DNA from 2 places in the Alcaligenes faecalis genome. Region 1 is predicted to be linked to the other one. Evidence: riboswitches for the same ligand, from Rfam matches in the RefSeq annotation. Region 1 holds a riboswitch; the other holds the start of a gene.

Evidence for each region. Region 1 has a riboswitch for thiamine pyrophosphate ahead of CPY64_RS06580 (NUDIX hydrolase). Riboswitches for the same ligand answer to the same signal wherever they lie in the genome.
Region 2: linked by a shared signal. The riboswitch ahead of CPY64_RS07990 (3-oxoacyl-ACP reductase) and the one ahead of CPY64_RS06580 (NUDIX hydrolase) in region 1 are both predicted to bind thiamine pyrophosphate.

The regions. Positions count from the first base shown of each region.
Region 1 is NZ_CP023667.1:1,437,245-1,445,081, forward strand. Features, by position in the region: gene CPY64_RS06570 (MFS transporter) at 1-212, shown strand, start outside; gene thiD (bifunctional hydroxymethylpyrimidine kinase/phosphomethylpyrimidine kinase) at 291-1,115, opposite strand; gene CPY64_RS06580 (NUDIX hydrolase) at 1,112-1,585, opposite strand; TPP riboswitch at 1,630-1,748, opposite strand; gene CPY64_RS06585 (LysR family transcriptional regulator) at 1,881-2,813, shown strand; gene CPY64_RS06590 (FUSC family protein) at 3,012-5,039, shown strand; gene CPY64_RS06595 (DUF1656 domain-containing protein) at 5,029-5,223, shown strand; gene CPY64_RS06600 (HlyD family secretion protein) at 5,216-6,145, shown strand; gene CPY64_RS06605 (efflux transporter outer membrane subunit) at 6,155-7,588, shown strand; gene CPY64_RS06610 (tautomerase family protein) at 7,604-7,837, opposite strand, start outside.
Region 2 is NZ_CP023667.1:1,698,809-1,706,645, reverse strand. Features, by position in the region: gene CPY64_RS08000 (SDR family NAD(P)-dependent oxidoreductase) at 1-412, opposite strand, end outside; gene CPY64_RS07995 (LLM class flavin-dependent oxidoreductase) at 565-1,857, opposite strand; gene CPY64_RS07990 (3-oxoacyl-ACP reductase) at 1,854-2,636, opposite strand; TPP riboswitch at 2,687-2,784, opposite strand; TPP riboswitch at 2,851-2,958, shown strand; gene CPY64_RS07985 (sodium:solute symporter family protein) at 3,100-4,539, shown strand; gene CPY64_RS07980 (OmpA/MotB family protein) at 4,618-5,463, opposite strand; gene CPY64_RS07975 (motility protein A) at 5,468-6,283, opposite strand; gene CPY64_RS07970 (flagellar protein FlhE) at 6,425-6,805, opposite strand; gene pbpG (D-alanyl-D-alanine endopeptidase) at 7,053-7,837, shown strand, end outside.

The DNA.
Region 1 (7,837 bases):
ATCAGGCGGAAGTCGCAGGCGGCATGGTGGTGGCGGCGGTGCAGTCCTCGATTGCTGCGGGGGCGGGAGTGGGTGGCTTCATGTTCGGCCTGGGCGGAGTTCCTCTGGCGTTCCTCACGGGTGGGAGCGTGATGTTGTTTGCTGCGCTTTTGATTGCTTTACGGGTTACAGCGGATTGGCCGGCCTACCCCAGTGGGGAGCGGGCGCATTAAAAGGGGAGCCTGGGCCAGAGAGCCGGGCCGATTTGATGTGCTGCGGTCCACAGGTTGCAATCGGCCTGGCTTTTGAGTTCAAGATGTTTTGAGGGGTTCCAGCTTTGGCCACAAAGCATGGAAGTGATGGACCGGACCTTGCCCCAGGCCGATCTGCAATTGGTCAGCCGCGGCCAAAGCGCCATTCAAATATTCCTTGGCCAAGCCTACCGCAGCCGGCACGCTGCGGCCCGGTAGCAGGGCAGCAATGGCGGAGGACAGCGAACAGCCCGTGCCATGCGTGTTGCGTGTCGGGATGCGAGGCGACTGAAAAACATGGCTTTGCCCCTGGCCTTGCAGCAAATCCACACTGTCCGGGCCATCCAGATGACCGCCCTTGAGCAGCACCCACTCAGGGCCCAGCAAGCACAGTTCGCTTAAGGTGCTGTGCATCTCTTGCAGCGAGGCGGGTTCCGGTTTGTGCAGCAGATCGCCCGCTTCGGGCAAGTTGGGGGTAAGCAGGGTACACATGGGCAGCAGCTTGTCGCGCACGATGTACACGGCTTCGGGGCTGAGCAAACGATCCCCGCTTTTGGCGACCATGACCGGGTCCAGCACAATCGGGCAGTCCAGACCGTGATGGTGCAGGCGGTCTGCAATTGCTTCCGCAATCCCTGCAGTGGCGATCATGCCGATCTTGATGGCATCCACGCGCACATCCTCAAACACCGCATCCAACTGGTCCGCCACAAAGTCCGGCTCCAGCGCCACAAAACGCCGCACACCCTGGGTGTTTTGCGCGACGACGGCCGTAATCACGCTCATGCCGTATGCGCCCAAGGCGTACATGGCTTTCAGGTCAGCTTGAATACCAGCGCCGCTGGTCGGGTCTGTGCCCGCAATACTCAATACATTGGGAATCATGCGCGGCCTGCCTGATCTTGAGTGGCAGCCAATGCCAGTGCCTGACGGGCAACTCGGACTACATCAAAGCTGTGTGCCACATCCAGGCTGTCCAATTCGGCATTGCTGAACCAGCGCGCGTCCAGAGCATCATCGCCTGCCTGCGGTTCACCTTGTTGCCAGCGAAACAGCACGGCAATCAGGATGAAATGTGAATAGGCCAGGGGTGTGGCGCTGGGCTCGCGGTCAAACACATCCAATGCATCAAAGACCTGCAAGGCCTGGCCTTGTACGCTGGTTTCTTCGGCCAGTTCCCGATGGGCTGCCTCCATGATGGTTTCGCCCGCGCGAATCTTGCCGCCCGGAAAGGCCCAGCGCCCGGCATCGGGCCGATTGGCGCGGCGTATCAGCAAAATCCGGTCTTGATGGATGACGGCAGCCAGGGTGGCGGCAACCGGGCCGACGGGGGAGGGAGAGTGGTCGGAAGACAAGATAGCAACTCCTAGTCAAGGATAGCCATCCGGCAGCAAGCGGCGAGCAGGTACATACCCGTCCCTTCGCCGGCATGACCCGGATCAGGTTCAACGGGTCACTACGGTGCAATCTGGCCAGGCAGTTTCTCAGCCTGCTCGCCAGGCTCCCCTCGGTGAAAAGACCGTTCCTGTAAAAACGGTCTGGGCGAGTATACCTGTCTTCGTAGCTAGACATGGCAGGCGGGTGCATGCTTTGAGTATCATCTGAATGGCATTACGATTCCGTTTGACGCAACCATGAAAGGCTTTGACTATGGCTCGCCCTGATCTGAATTTATTGTTCGCACTGGATGCCTTGCTGGAAGAAGGCAGCGTCATGGGAGCGGCACGGCGCATGAATCTGAGCCCGCCTGCCATGAGCCGAACCTTGAGCCGCATTCGGGATACGCTGGATGATCCCGTGTTTGTGCAAGTGGGGCGCAAGCTGTTACCTACGCCCAGAGCCTATGCCTTGCGCGAACAAGTGCGGGCGGCGGTGGAGCAGGCAACCCAGGTGTTAAGTTCCAATACCGAGATTGATCTGTTGTCCCTGGAGCGCAGCTTCAACGTGCGTGCGACGGACGAATTTGTGAATGTGCATCTGGGTCATTTGCTGGAGGCAATGGCCAAGGAAATGCCCAAAGCCATGCTGCGTCTGTCTCCCGAAGAGGACGATATGGATGACGACGCCTTGCGGAGTGGCCGTATTGACCTGTTCATCAGCGCCTCACGCAAGCTGGCCCCGGATATTCATGTACAGCCCTTGTTCACGACGCATTTTGTGGGTGTCGCGCGGGAGCACCATCCTATCTTCGACGAAGACATTTCGCTGGAACGCTTTGTGCGCTGGGACCATATTAATGTGTCGCGGCGGGGCAAGGGCCGATCCAACCTGGACGCCTTGTTGCAGGCCAGTGGCTTGCAGCGCAATGTGGCTTTGGTGGTGTCCAATCCCTACACCGCGCTGTTCGCCTTGCATGATTCCGATCTTTTGCTGCCGCTGCCCAAGCATCTGGCAAGCAGTGCCAAAGCGGCGGGCTTGGCGATCCGGGTGTTTGATTTGCCTGTGCCCATGGAGACAGCCATGTTGGTGCAGGCCTGGCATATGCGCCTGCAGACAGATCCGGCCCACCAATGGTTACGCACAACCATTCATCGCTTGTGTACCGAGGACGATGCGCAGGCGGCCAAACGCAGCAAGCTGTAATTCAAGGTGGCTTTTCAAGTGCGTGACACGCACTTGAGTGAGTGCAATAAATTCACTTTTCGGAAGCGTTGGGGACTTTTATAGTGATTTTCATTCATCACTGTAAAGAGTCCCCTTGTGTCGTCTGCCAGTCCCTTACCGCAGTCTGCCTCCAGGCTGACAGCCTTTCTTGTTCGGATGGGTCTGGCCCTCAGTTCCGTGGATAGCACCAGCCCCCGTGCAGGCTACATCCTGCGTTCCATTCTGGCCGCGTGGCTGGCCTTGTCGGTAGCTTATTTGCTGGATCTGCATGCGCCGTTTTCCGCCGCATCCAGCGTGCTACTGGTGATCAACCCGGTGCAAGGGGCGGTGATAGGCAAGGGAACCTGGCGGGTGCTGGGAACCCTGGTCGGAATGCTGGCCGCCTTTGTGTTGATGAGTGCCTTCGGGCAGCAGCCTTGGCTGTTCTTGCTGGGTTTTGCGTTCTGGCTGGGCCTGTGTGTGATGGCCATGGGTTTGCTGCGCCACTACAAGTCTTACGGTGCGGCCTTGGCAGGCTATACGGTAGGCCTGGCGGTATACGGCGCCATGGGGCAAGCGCGACTGAGCTTTGATCATGTCATTGGGCGCGGTTCCTCGGTGCTGGTGGGCGTGCTGTGCCTGGGCGTGGTGTCTGCCTTGTTCAGTACCCGTAGCGTACGCAGTCGCTTGCAGGCCCAGTTATTGCGCCTGGCCTCGGAAACGGCCCGTGTACTGGCGCGCAGAGAGCCGGCCCTTCATGCGTGCACGACGACAGAGAGCGACCAGGAGCGTGTACGGCATCAATTGATGATGGATGTGTACGGGGCGGATGATTTGTTGTCAGTCGGCAAGGCGGAGTCCGCCGATTTGGCCGCTCGGGCGACCGCTTTGCGGCATGCCATTGCCTGCCTGTTTTCCGCCATGTTGGGAGGCGCGGGCCCGCTTCCGCAAACCTTGACTCCCATGCCCGTACTGGCGGCTTTGCGGCAAGAATGGGAGCAGGCCTGGAAGCAGGCTGCCCAACTGGTTTCACAGGGCCCGGACGGTTTGGAGCGAGCCCGTGCAGTGTTGATGCCGCTGCATGCCCGCTTGCAGGAAGTCTTGAGTACTGGCCCTTTGGAGCGCCTGGCGGAACCGGCCCCGTTTCTGATTACTGGGGACCGTCTGATTGAGCAGCTGGATGATTATCTGGCGGCCCTGGATAGCCTGCGTGCTCTGTATCGTTTGCCCACGCAAAGCACATATCCCGCCATTCCTTTTTATCGGGATATCTCGCTGGCATTGGAAAACGGGGTTCGCGCCATGTTGACGGTGCTCTTGGGGGGCGCATTCTGGATTCTGACGGGCTGGACGGACGGCAATATGATGCTGGCCGGTCTGGCGGCAGCCTGCGCCTTGTTGTCCCCAGCACCCAATCCACCTGCGGCGGCGATGGCGTTCGTCAAGGGCATTGCGATTTCTATTGTGGCGGCCTTTTTATGCACCTTTGTGGTCCTGCCTTTGATCGAAGGCTTGCCACTGCTGCTGATTGTGCTGGCGCTGTTCTGGTTACCCGCCATTTATGCCACCACGGTGCCCAAACACGCCATGGTCGGCGTGGCCTATCTGGTGTCGTTTACGACCTTGGCAGCGCCATCCAACCCCATGCATTACGACTTCGAACTGTTCGTGAATGGGTCTGTGGCCTGGTTGCTGTGCACCTTCTTTACCTTGCTGGGTTTCCAGCTGTTTTGGCCTCGCAAACTGAGTCGGGATTTAAGCCGTCTGCAAATGCGTATTCGGGCGAACAGCTTGGCGGTGTTGCGTGGCAAGCGTTTCCAGCCGCAGATCTGGCGTTGGCGACAGCAACATCGCCTGGCGCAGTTGGGAGCCGGATTAAAGGCGCAGCCTGCGCAAATGCAGCAAGCCTTGTCGCAGGCTCTGGACAGCGTGCATCTGGGCTGGGAACTGCTGCGCTTGCAGTCGTATGCACGACAAGCCCAGGTGCCTGCCCATGTGTCCCAGTCCTTGAAAACCACCTTGCGTCATATGGCTCGCCGGGCTGATCAACCCCGTTTGGCAGCGCGCCATGCCCGGCGTCTTGCACAGGCTGTGCCGTGCCGGGAGGCGGAGCCGCAGCACGATGGCCTGCGTCTGGCCGCTGTGCTGCTGGATATTGCGATGCTGCTGGAGCGCCACGCGGCATCTGTTTCCCCTCAATCAGGAAGTGCTGATCATGCTGAGTGAAGTTGCCCTGGCGGGCATGTATGTCCCGCCGTTTTTTGTCTACGCCTGCCTGGCGGTGCCTGTCTATCTAGGGCTGCGTTACGTGCTGGTGCGCACGGGCGTGTTGCGCCATGTTTGGCACCCGGCCTTGTTTGAGTTTGCCTTGTCCTTGTCCCTTGTCTCGGCCTTGATTCTGTATGTCTAAATTTTCTGCTTTGATCAAGCCAGTTAGCCGGTTTGTGCTGACGGCCTTCTTGCTGTTGATAACAGCCTATTTGTTGGTGGCTTTGTGGAACGCCTATGTGCGTGCGCCCTGGACACGGGATGGCCGGGTCAGCGCACAAATTGTGCGTATCGCGCCCGAGGTCTCGGGGACGGTGCGGGAGATGGCTGTTACCGATAATCAGCGGGTTCACAAGGGGGATGTCTTGTATCGCCTAGACCCGGTGCGTTTTCAGTTGGCGCTGGAACAGGCGCAGTCCGAACTGGCGGCGGCAACAGCCATCCTGAACCAGAGGGCGGCAGAGGCCAAGCGCCGTCGCGGTATGGAAAGCCTGCTGCCTGCTGAAGAAATCCAGCAAGCCCAGCACGCAGTGCGTATTGCCCAAGCCGAGCAGCGCAGTCGGCAATTGGCTGTGGACGCGGCCAAGCTGGACCTGGAGCGTTCAGTTCTGTACGCGCCTGTTGATGGCTATGTGACCCGCCTGCGTTTGAACGCGGGTGATTATGCGGTGGCGGGGCAGGCCAATATGGCTTTGCTGGATGCCCATAGCTTCTGGATGACGGGTTATTTTGAAGAAACCAAGCTGCAAGGTATTCAGCCGGGTGCGGAGGCACGCATTCGTTTGATGGGCTATGAAGGCTTGATAGCAGGCCATGTCAGTAGCATCGGGCGCGGTATTACCGATGCCAATCAGCAAGCGGATGCGCAGGGCTTGCCCAGCGTGGAGCCCAACTTCAGCTGGATTCGTTTAGCGCAACGGATTCCGGTACGGGTGGAGTTTGATGATCTGCCGGCGGATGTGTTGCTGGCGGCCGGGATGACAGGCAGTGTGGCCGTCGGCTCCGCGTTGGATGCGGGCGGTGCACAAGGCCGCATCAGTTCCTTTTTGCAGCGCTGGCTTTAAGAGGTGGGCATGGATAATTTTTTGATGCCTGAACGTCACCACGCACGTCGCTTTTTACCCTATGTGCTGCTGCTCCTGAGTTTGTCCGCTTGCGCGACGGTAGGCCCGGATTATGTGGAGCCCAAACAGCCGCTTCCCCCTGCGTGGCTGCATGAACAAACAGGCTTTGCCAGGCAGGATCCGGACAGCTTGCGTCGCTGGTGGCAGCAATTCCAGGACCCGACGCTGGATGCGCTGGTGGAAAGAGCGTTAAGCCGTAATCAGGATCTGGATATTGCGGTGGCTCGTTTGAGGCAGGCCAAGGCTGAACGCGGCCAGATTGCAGCTGATCTTGGCCCTCAGGTATCAGCCGGGGCCTCGGGGCAGGCGCGCCGCAATAGTAAAGCTCTGGACTCGCCGCCCGGAGGGGAGTTTCGCAGCTGGCAGTTGGGGCTGGATGCCAGCTGGGAGCTGGACTTGTTTGGTGGCACTCGCCGGGCGATAGAGGCCGCCGATGCTGGTATTGAAGCGTTGGCGCAGGACCACGGTGCCTTGCAGGTCAGCTTGATTGCCGAGCTGGTCAGCCATTATGCCGGTTTGCGGGCGACACAAAGACGGCTGGATATTGCCAGGGACAATGTACGCAACCTGCGTGACACCGAACAGTTGGTGGAGCAATCTCGGCGTCGCGGGTTGGCTCGCCAGTCTGAACTTTTGCAGGCCAGAGCCGAGCGCGAAATGGCACAGGCGCAGCTTCCTGTACTGGAAGCCGACATTGCCCGTTTTAGCCATAGCATTGGGGTGCTGGCAGGCGGTTTTCCGGGTGATTGGCATGCCGTTCTGACGCAAACCGCGCCTGCCTTGCCCGTGCCGCCGCAACTGCCTGCGTTCCTTCCCTCGGATCTGATTCGCTCCCGGCCAGACTTGCGAGCAGATGAACGGCGTTTGGCTGCGGCCACGGCACATATAGGTCAAGCAGAGGCACAACGCTTTCCGACGTTCCGAATTCCCTTGGGAATAGGGACTGCTGTCAGCGTGATTCACGACATCTTTTCCAGTGCCAGCCTGTTGTGGACGGCAGGGCTACAAGCGGAGCACAGCCTGTATGACGGTGGCCGTGCGCAATCGGGCATTGAAGCGGCACAAGCGAAGGCGCAGGCTGCTGAACTGGTTTATAAGCGTGATGTGCACCTGGCTTTGCGGGAAGTGGAAGATGCCTTGACCTCCCTGCACAGTCAGGTACAACGTCAGCAGTCCTTGCAGGCCGCACTGCTCAATAGTGAACAGGCTTTGGAGCACGCGACGCAACTGTATAAAGCCGGTTTAAGCGCCTATTTGCCGATTCTGGTGGCACAACGTAGCGCCAATCAGGCACGAGATGCTTTGACGCTTAGCCAGTGGGACGAGGTGCTGGCTGCTATTGCACTGTATAAATCCTTGGGAGCTGGTTGGCAGGAAAGCTGATGCACAGCCGCCGGATTACAGCTCCCTCGTCAAAAACTGCGCTCGCCCACGCCCGAAGGACCAGTCTGCATCGCTGTTTTCTACCAGAGCGATGATCAGGTCATTGGGCGACACACCACAGTTCTGTTCCAACCGTTCTGCCAGCAAGCGGTAGAACTGGACTTTCTGGATCTCGCTGCGGGGGCGGGACACGATGTGCAGCAGTACCACCTTGTCGCTACGCGGGTAGCCCAGGCCAGTGTCTTCCAG
Region 2 (7,837 bases), 260 kb from region 1:
CCGCGGTCGAGCCCAGATTGATGATGTGGCCCTTGTTCTGCTTGACCATACCTGGCAGCAAGGCGTGCGTAATGTGCAGCAACGCGCTGATATTGGTGGCCACCATGGTGTCCCACTGATCCATCCTGGCGTCTTGCGCCTTGTCCACGCCCAGCGCCAAGCCGGCGTTATTGATCAGTACGTCGATTTGGGGGTAACGAGCTGTCAGATCGGTCAAAACCGCCTCGGCACGCGCGCGATCAGTCAAATCCACGCTGACCGGTACAAAACGCTCGCCCAGCTCGGCCGCCAGAGCATCCAGCTTGTCCTGACGACGCGCCAGACCCAGCACAGTATGTCCTTCAGATACCAATTTACGGGCAAGCGCAGCCCCAAACCCTGAGGAGGCCCCGGTGACAACGGCGGTTTTCATAGTGCGATCCCTATACAGCTCGCTGCTCGTTAAGCAGGCGACAATTAAAGCATTAAGGATAGCAAACTTCAGGAACTTCGTAGCCCCTTCCCCCTAGGGAAAAAGCGGACAAATCCGTCCATGGAAATGTCCGCTATTTTCTGATCCGGGCATCAAGCCGCAGGACGCTCCAGACCCAGATGGCCACGCAAAGTGGCGTGCTCGTATTCCTGGCGGAACAGACCGCGTTTTTGCAGAACCGGAATCACCTGCTCAACAAAATCACGAATGCCATTGGGCAAGGAAGGTGGCATCAGGTTAAAACCATCCGCGCCTTCATTGCGCCACCATTGCTCAATCTGATCGGCAATGGATTCCGGCGTGCCGACCATGGTGCAATGACCACCACCGGCAGCGATCCGTCCCAGCAATTGACGTACTGTCGGTTTTTCCATCTCCACAATACGCAGCATGGTGGCATAGCGCCCTTTGGGACCTTTGAAGCTTTCCAAAGGCGGTAGCGGTGGCACAGGCGCATCCAGCTCCCAGTTCATGCAGTCCTGGCCGACAAACATGCCCAGCTGACGCAAGGAAGTCTCGGCTGGCAAAAGCTCATCCAGTTCCTGCTGCTTGCGGCGTGCCTCTTCCATGGTGGAACCCACATAAGTCACCAGACCTGGCATTACGGGCACATCCACGCCTCGACCCGTTTCACGCACGCGTCGTTTGATATCGCGGTAATAGGATTGAGCCGAAGGCAAGTCATACGCCACGGCATAAATAGCCTCGGCTTTGCGCGCGGCCAAATCCCGGCCTTGTTCAGAGGCACCCGCCTGAAACAGCACAGGCTGGCCTTGCGGCGAGCGCGGCAAGGTCAAGGGGCCATCAACCAAAAAGTGATCGCCCTTGTGCAGGATCTGGCGCACCTGATCCACTTTGGCGTAATCACCCTTTCGGTCCATGACCAAGGCGCTGTCGCTCCAGGAGTCGAACAGTTTCAGGGCCGTATTCACAAATTCTTCAGCCCGCGCGTAGCGCCAGGCATGGTCAGGCATGGCTTCGTAACCGTGATTACGTGCTTCCGAATCGAACATGGACGTGACCACATTCCAGCCCATGCGTCCTTTGGACACGTGATCCAAAGAGCACAACATGCGCGCTGCCACAAAGGGCGTATAGAAAGTGCTGGAAACGGTGCTGATCAGGCCGATACGCTCGGTGGCTCGCGCCAGCGCGGCCATCATGGTCAAGGGTTCCAGAAACCAGCGTGGGCCATCAGACACGTTATCGCTGGACTGACCATCGGCGAAGAAAATGGCATCCAGCTTGCCGCGTTCCGCGATCTGCGTCAGTTCTTCATAGAACCGCACATCGCCTAAACGCTCGACCTGCGAATCCGGGTGACGCCAGGCTGCTTTGTGATGTCCGCAGCCCATGATGAACAAATTGAAATGCAGCTGTCTCATCCGTTTTTCACCAATCCACCGTCAACAACCAGATTCTGTCCTGTTACGGCACGAGCCCACGGACCGGCAAAGAACAAGGCCGCATCGGCAAATTCTTCAGGCGTGGTCACGCGACGCAGCGGTGTGCTGGCCGCAATCAAATCAAACACCGCTTCAGGCGTGGCCGCAGACGCATCCGTTGTGCGCAGCAAGCCACCGGAAATCATGTTCACGGTAATCTGATCCGGTCCCAGATCGTGTGACAGGGTGCGTGTCATGGACAACAAGGCAGCCTTGGCGGCGGTGTAGTCGTGATAAGGCACCACGGGGTTCTGGAACAGGTTCGTACCAATATTGATGATGCGACCAAAGCCCGCTTGCTTCATACCGGGCAAAGCCGCTTGTGTGGTGTTCAAGGCACCGCCCACAATGCCTTCCAGCTGCTGGTTCAGTTGCGACCACTTCAGGGTATCCGCATGAGGACGGGCATCGCCGTTAAAAGAAAATTCAGGCAAGGCGTTATTGACGACCGTAGTGATGGCTTGGCCAAAATGCGCCTGGGCCTTGGCAAACAAGGCTTGCACAGAAGCGGCGTCCGTTACGTCGGCCTGCACGGCCAGACATTGCTGCGGAAACTCGGCCGCCAGCGCCTGGGCGGCTGCTTCACTTTTCAGGTAGTTGATGACAACCTTGGCGCCCTGACGTGCAAACGCACGTACCAGACAAGCCCCCAGGCCGCGTGCGCCGCCGGTGACCAGAACAAGTTGTTGGGAGAGTTCCGAGACGTGTTCCACAGACATGACATTCCTTGCAAAAATTCGGCGAGGATGTCGGCCCGGTTCGGACGCAGGGCTATGGCTTCGGACATCCCTTCGCCAGTATGAGCTGGATCAGGTTCGACGGGTTTTATCTCAGCCCTTTCCAAGAAGGACACCCCGTGCCGCAGGCAGACCATAGCATAAATTGGCCTCAACCGTATTATTGACATTTGAAAGAAGCTCTCCTACTCTTTCAGCCTGTTCCTGGGGGAGTCCTTAACGGGCTGAGATTCCGCATTCAAGCGGTAACCCTTAGAACCTGATCCGGATCATGCCGGCGAAGGGAAAGGAAACGCGGCCTGGCAGCCTGCCCGCTCTTGTCTGTGCGGCGCATTCACAAGCTCACACGCCCCATTTCAATCCCTCCATTTTTCTGCGCCCTGCTCTGGCATCCCGCCAGCTTGGCCGGTTTGTGCCTGTTCAATCAGGCTTTTGGGGAGATCTCATGCTGGACCAAACTGCCACCCTCCTGTGGCTGATCGTTTTTTCTGCTGCTTTTGCCCTGGCCGGAGTGCTGTACGCCCGCCACTATAAAAACTCGCTTGAAGACTTTGTGGTGGCCCGCAATAGCCAAAGCTCCGTCGCCACCATTCTGACTTTACTGGCCTCCTCGCTGGGCGCGTGGATTCTGTTCTCGCCCGCGCAGGCTGCTACCTGGGGAGGTCTGAGCGCTGTCATCGGCTATGCCATCGGTTCCATGTCGCCCCGTCTGGCCATGATTCCGCTGGGCAAACGCATGCGTGAACTGCTGCCACGCGGCCACAGCCTGAGCGAATTTGTGATTGCCCGCTACGGTCGCCCCATGTATGCGCTGACTTTGGTCATCATGCTGTTTTACATGTTCATCTCCATGACGGCTGAAATCACCGCCATGTCCAAGATGATCACCCTGATTGCCCCGATTCCTTTGTGGGTCACCGCCAGCATTGTGCTGCTGGCCACACTGATCTACACCTCTTACGGCGGGCTGCGCGCGTCCATCTTCACCGACAAGGTGCAGATGTTTGTCATCCTGCCCATGCTATTCCTGATCGTGATGTTTGGCTGGCAAGCCGTAGGCGGCCCGGTACAGCTGTTTGACAGCGTCAAGCTGGAAGCGCCCCGCCTGATCGAGCTCAGCGACCCGGTCGGTATCAAGGCCGGGCTGACCTTCTTTGTCGCCATCTTGTTAACCGGCCTGTTTCACCAGGGCAATTGGCAACGCATTTATGCTGCCAAAGATACCCAGTCCATGCGTCGCGGCTTTTTGCTGGGTGGCCTGTTTGTGGCTCCCTTCATTTTCCTGATGGGTTTGTTTGGCCTGGCTTTTGTCGGCCTGGGTTCATCCGGTGACAGCTCCGTGGCCTTGTTCAACGTTATTTTGCCGCATGTGCCGGTCTGGTTCCTGGTGTTGCTGATTCCTTTGGGCCTGTCTCTGGTGATGAGCAGTGCCGATACGGCCATCAGTGCTGTCTCCAGCCTGATTGCGGTGGACCTGGGCCGCATCATGCCCCATCGCAATACCGCGCAAATGATGAGTCTGGCACGCTCCCTGATCTGGGTTTGCTCCATCCCGGTGCTGTACGCTTCTTCGCAAGGTTTCAGCGTGCTGTACCTGTTCCTGCTGGCAGACTTGCTGTGCTCGGCAGCGGCGTTCCCTGTGTTCTTTGGTTTGTACAGCCGCCGCTACGATGGCTTTACGGCGACTATCAGCACCCTGGGCGGCCTGGTTGCCGGTCTGGCCGTGTTCCCGCGCCCTGATGGGCCAATGGATTACTTGCTGGAGTCCTTCTTGCTGGCCGCCATCGTGCCGGTGCTGATCAGCGTTCTGGTCATGCCCTTGCGTCGTCATCTGCCCAAGTTTGATTTGGGAACCTTGGCGTCCTCCACACGCGTACTGGACTGACGTCGAACGCGTTGAACGCAAGGCTCGAAACAAAAACCCCGGGTTGTATGTCGCAAACCGGGGTTTTGTTTTAAAGGCTTATTGCACGGGGGTTTCAGCTTGTGGCTGAGGGGTCTGCACAATGATTTCAACCCGTCGATTCGTTGCGCGTCCTTGCTGCGTGGCATTGTCACCTAAAGGACGGGTATCGGCATAACCGACCGCGCTCAGGCGTTGGCTGCCTATGCCATTGGCTTCCATATAACGCACCACGCTGCCTGCACGTGCACCGGACAGCTCCCAGTTGGAAGGATAGCGATAGCTGCGAATGGGCACCGAGTCCGTATGGCCTTCAATCACAATCGGATGGGTGGATTTTTGCAATACAGCCGCCAATTGACGCAAAACCGTCAAGCCTTCCAGCCCCAGATCCGCACCGCCCGAGTTGAACAGGATCTCGCTATTGATGCGAAAGCTCACGGACTGATCATTCATGACCACGTCAATATTGTCGCCCAGGCCATCCAGATCCAGACCGTGATTACCCCTGCCTTGACCTTCACCCAGGCCGGCATCAGGAAACAGACCCGCGCCTGCAGGCAGCACACCGGCTCCATCCTTGCCCGCTTGTGCAACAACCGTCGCCCCGCCCTGGCCTTGCCCTTGCGCAGCCGTTTGTGCCCGCTTGCCCGCAAAGGACAGCATCACAATCATCAAGACCAGCAACAAGGTCATCATGTCCAGGTAGGTGGTCAGCCAGGCCTCTTCCTCCTCGGGTACGGCCAGCCCCGGATCATTCCAGGGGCGGCTGCGACGGCGGCTGCCCAGATTGCTGGCCAGTTGCTGTTCAATTTTGGCTCCCCGGGCTTGCTCCAGTTCCTTTTGCACGGCTTTCTGGCGGTCAGCCAGTTCACCCAAGGTCAGGTCCTGCTCCATGTTTCCCATGGGATCAACCTCGCTCCGGAGCCGGGTCCGCGTCATCGTCGCGGCCACCCCGGTCATTGATCTCGTCCTGATACTGGGCCATGAAAGAGTTGAGTGTTTCGCGCATCAAGGCCGGGCCACGACGCTGGCTCATCATGGACACACCTTGCATGATCATGTTCATCAAGACCACGCGCTGCTCGGTACGGCGCTCCAGCTTCACGGCCACAGGCTTGAACACCAGATTGGAGAGCAGCACGCCATAGAACGTCGTCATCAAGGCCAGCGCCATTTGCTGACCAATCGAGGTAATGTCACCATCGCCCAGCAAGAACATCAGGTTGACCAAGCCAATCAGCGTGCCGACCATGCCGAAGGCGGGCGCAAAGCTGGCCATCAAACGAAACAGTTGCGCTTCTGCGTGTTCGCGAGCACGCAAACGGCTGATGCGCCATTGCAGAAGGTCTTCAATATCTTCCTGGGGAGCCCGGTCAATCACCAACTGAACGCCGGTTTTCAGAAACGGGTTGGCCACTTTTTCCAGTGCCTCTTCCACTGCACGGATATCCCCCATCATCCACAGTCGGGAGATATTGATCAGCTCATCCATGTCCTGCTGGGTGTACAAGCGCTCGTTGCGCAGCACGGTTCCGATCAGTCCAAAGATGCGGACCACTTCGCTTAAGGGATAGCTGATAAACGTGGCGGCCAAGGTGCCCACCAGCACCACGGCCAGACTGGGCAGGTCCACAAACAAGGCGGGGTTTTCTGCCGTAAAAAACAAGATTACGGCAAACAGCAGCACGCTGGCGACGATGCCGATCAGAGTAGAGGGGTTCATGCACAAGTCCTGGTTATGGCCCGATGGGCATCAGGACTACATATCGGCAGTAGCGCAGGTTTCTTTAGGCTTGTACTTTGAGGTGGATCAAATACAAGCAGAATTAAATCGTTTATGCAGAAACGGTCTCCGCATGTCGAGCTATCGCTGGTAATTCACCCGGATCGATGCCCGCACCCGAACCGCCTCGGTGCTTCCTGCCCAACTCCAGACTTCATGCTCCAGCACAAAGCCATGACGTGCATCCTGGCCGGCAAAGGCCCGCGTGCTTAATACCGAACCGTTCATGTCCACGCAAGAACCGCCTTGCAAGCACAGACGGCTTTTCAGCACGGCTCGGCCGTTATGGTCATAGCTGACCTCCACCTTCCCCAGTGTGCTCGCCTGCGAGCGTATCGCCTCTGGCGGCATGAAGCTTTGTTGCGTGCGAGGAGAGCTTGTGGTGATGGCATTGCTGAGCTGTTCGCCATCCCAGGCCAAGGATGCACTATGCCCTATTGCAGGGACACTTCCCAATGCCATAAAAACAAATAGGGGATTTAAAAAACTGTTTATAAAAACAGGCTTTTTATAATTCCGGGATTTCAATAAAGACATAAGCTGTGTTTTTATACAGATAAAAATAAGTTTCATGATGATACGGTACAAATATCTTAAATTTTTTTTAACTTTGAGCCGTAAGATACTAATATAAAGAGGATTTTTTCTGGTAGCATAAGCGCATAAATTCTATCCGCCCTTCTGTTTCTCGCCTACCGGGAACTGAAAAATGCCTCAGACCAGAACAAACAAATTCATTCGACGCGCGCTATGTGTTTTATTTCTAGCGCCTTTTTCGATTTCGTCCTTTGCGCAGACACTGGCGCTGGCCGAGCCATCCACACTGGATGAAGCCACAGCCGCCATCAGCTACAACGTGCCGCATCTGGTTTTTGAAAAAAACCTGCAGCCCATCAGTTACAGCGAAAACGACAGCCGCCGCGCTCTTAATGCCCTCAAACACGATGCCCTGATCCAGCATGCAGCCCTGCGTTCGGAAATTGCCTTTGTGCAGGATCTGGAATCGTCCACCGTGCTGTACCAGAAAAACAGCGACGCTGTGCGCCCCATTGCCTCCATCTCCAAGCTGATGACCGCCCTGGTCGTGGCCGAATCCGGCCTGCCCATGGATGAAATGCTGGAGATCATCGACGAAGATGTGGATCGCGTCAAACACTCCAGCTCGCGTCTTAGCGTTGGCTCCAAGCTGAGCCGTGCCGACATGATGCACCTGGCATTGATGTCCTCGGAAAACCGGGCTGCCCATGCACTGGGCCGCAGCTACCCCGGTGGCCTGCCTGCGTTTGTGCGCGCCATGAATGACAAGGCTCGCGCCTTGGGCATGCGCAATACGCGTTTTGTGGAACCCACCGGCTTGTCCAGTGACAACGTGGCCAGCCCGCGTGATCTGGTCAAGCTGTTGACTGCCACCAGTCAGCATGCCCGTATCCAGCAATACACCACGAACGATCAGTATTCGGTACAGCCTGTACGGGGTCGTCAGCTGGTGTTCAA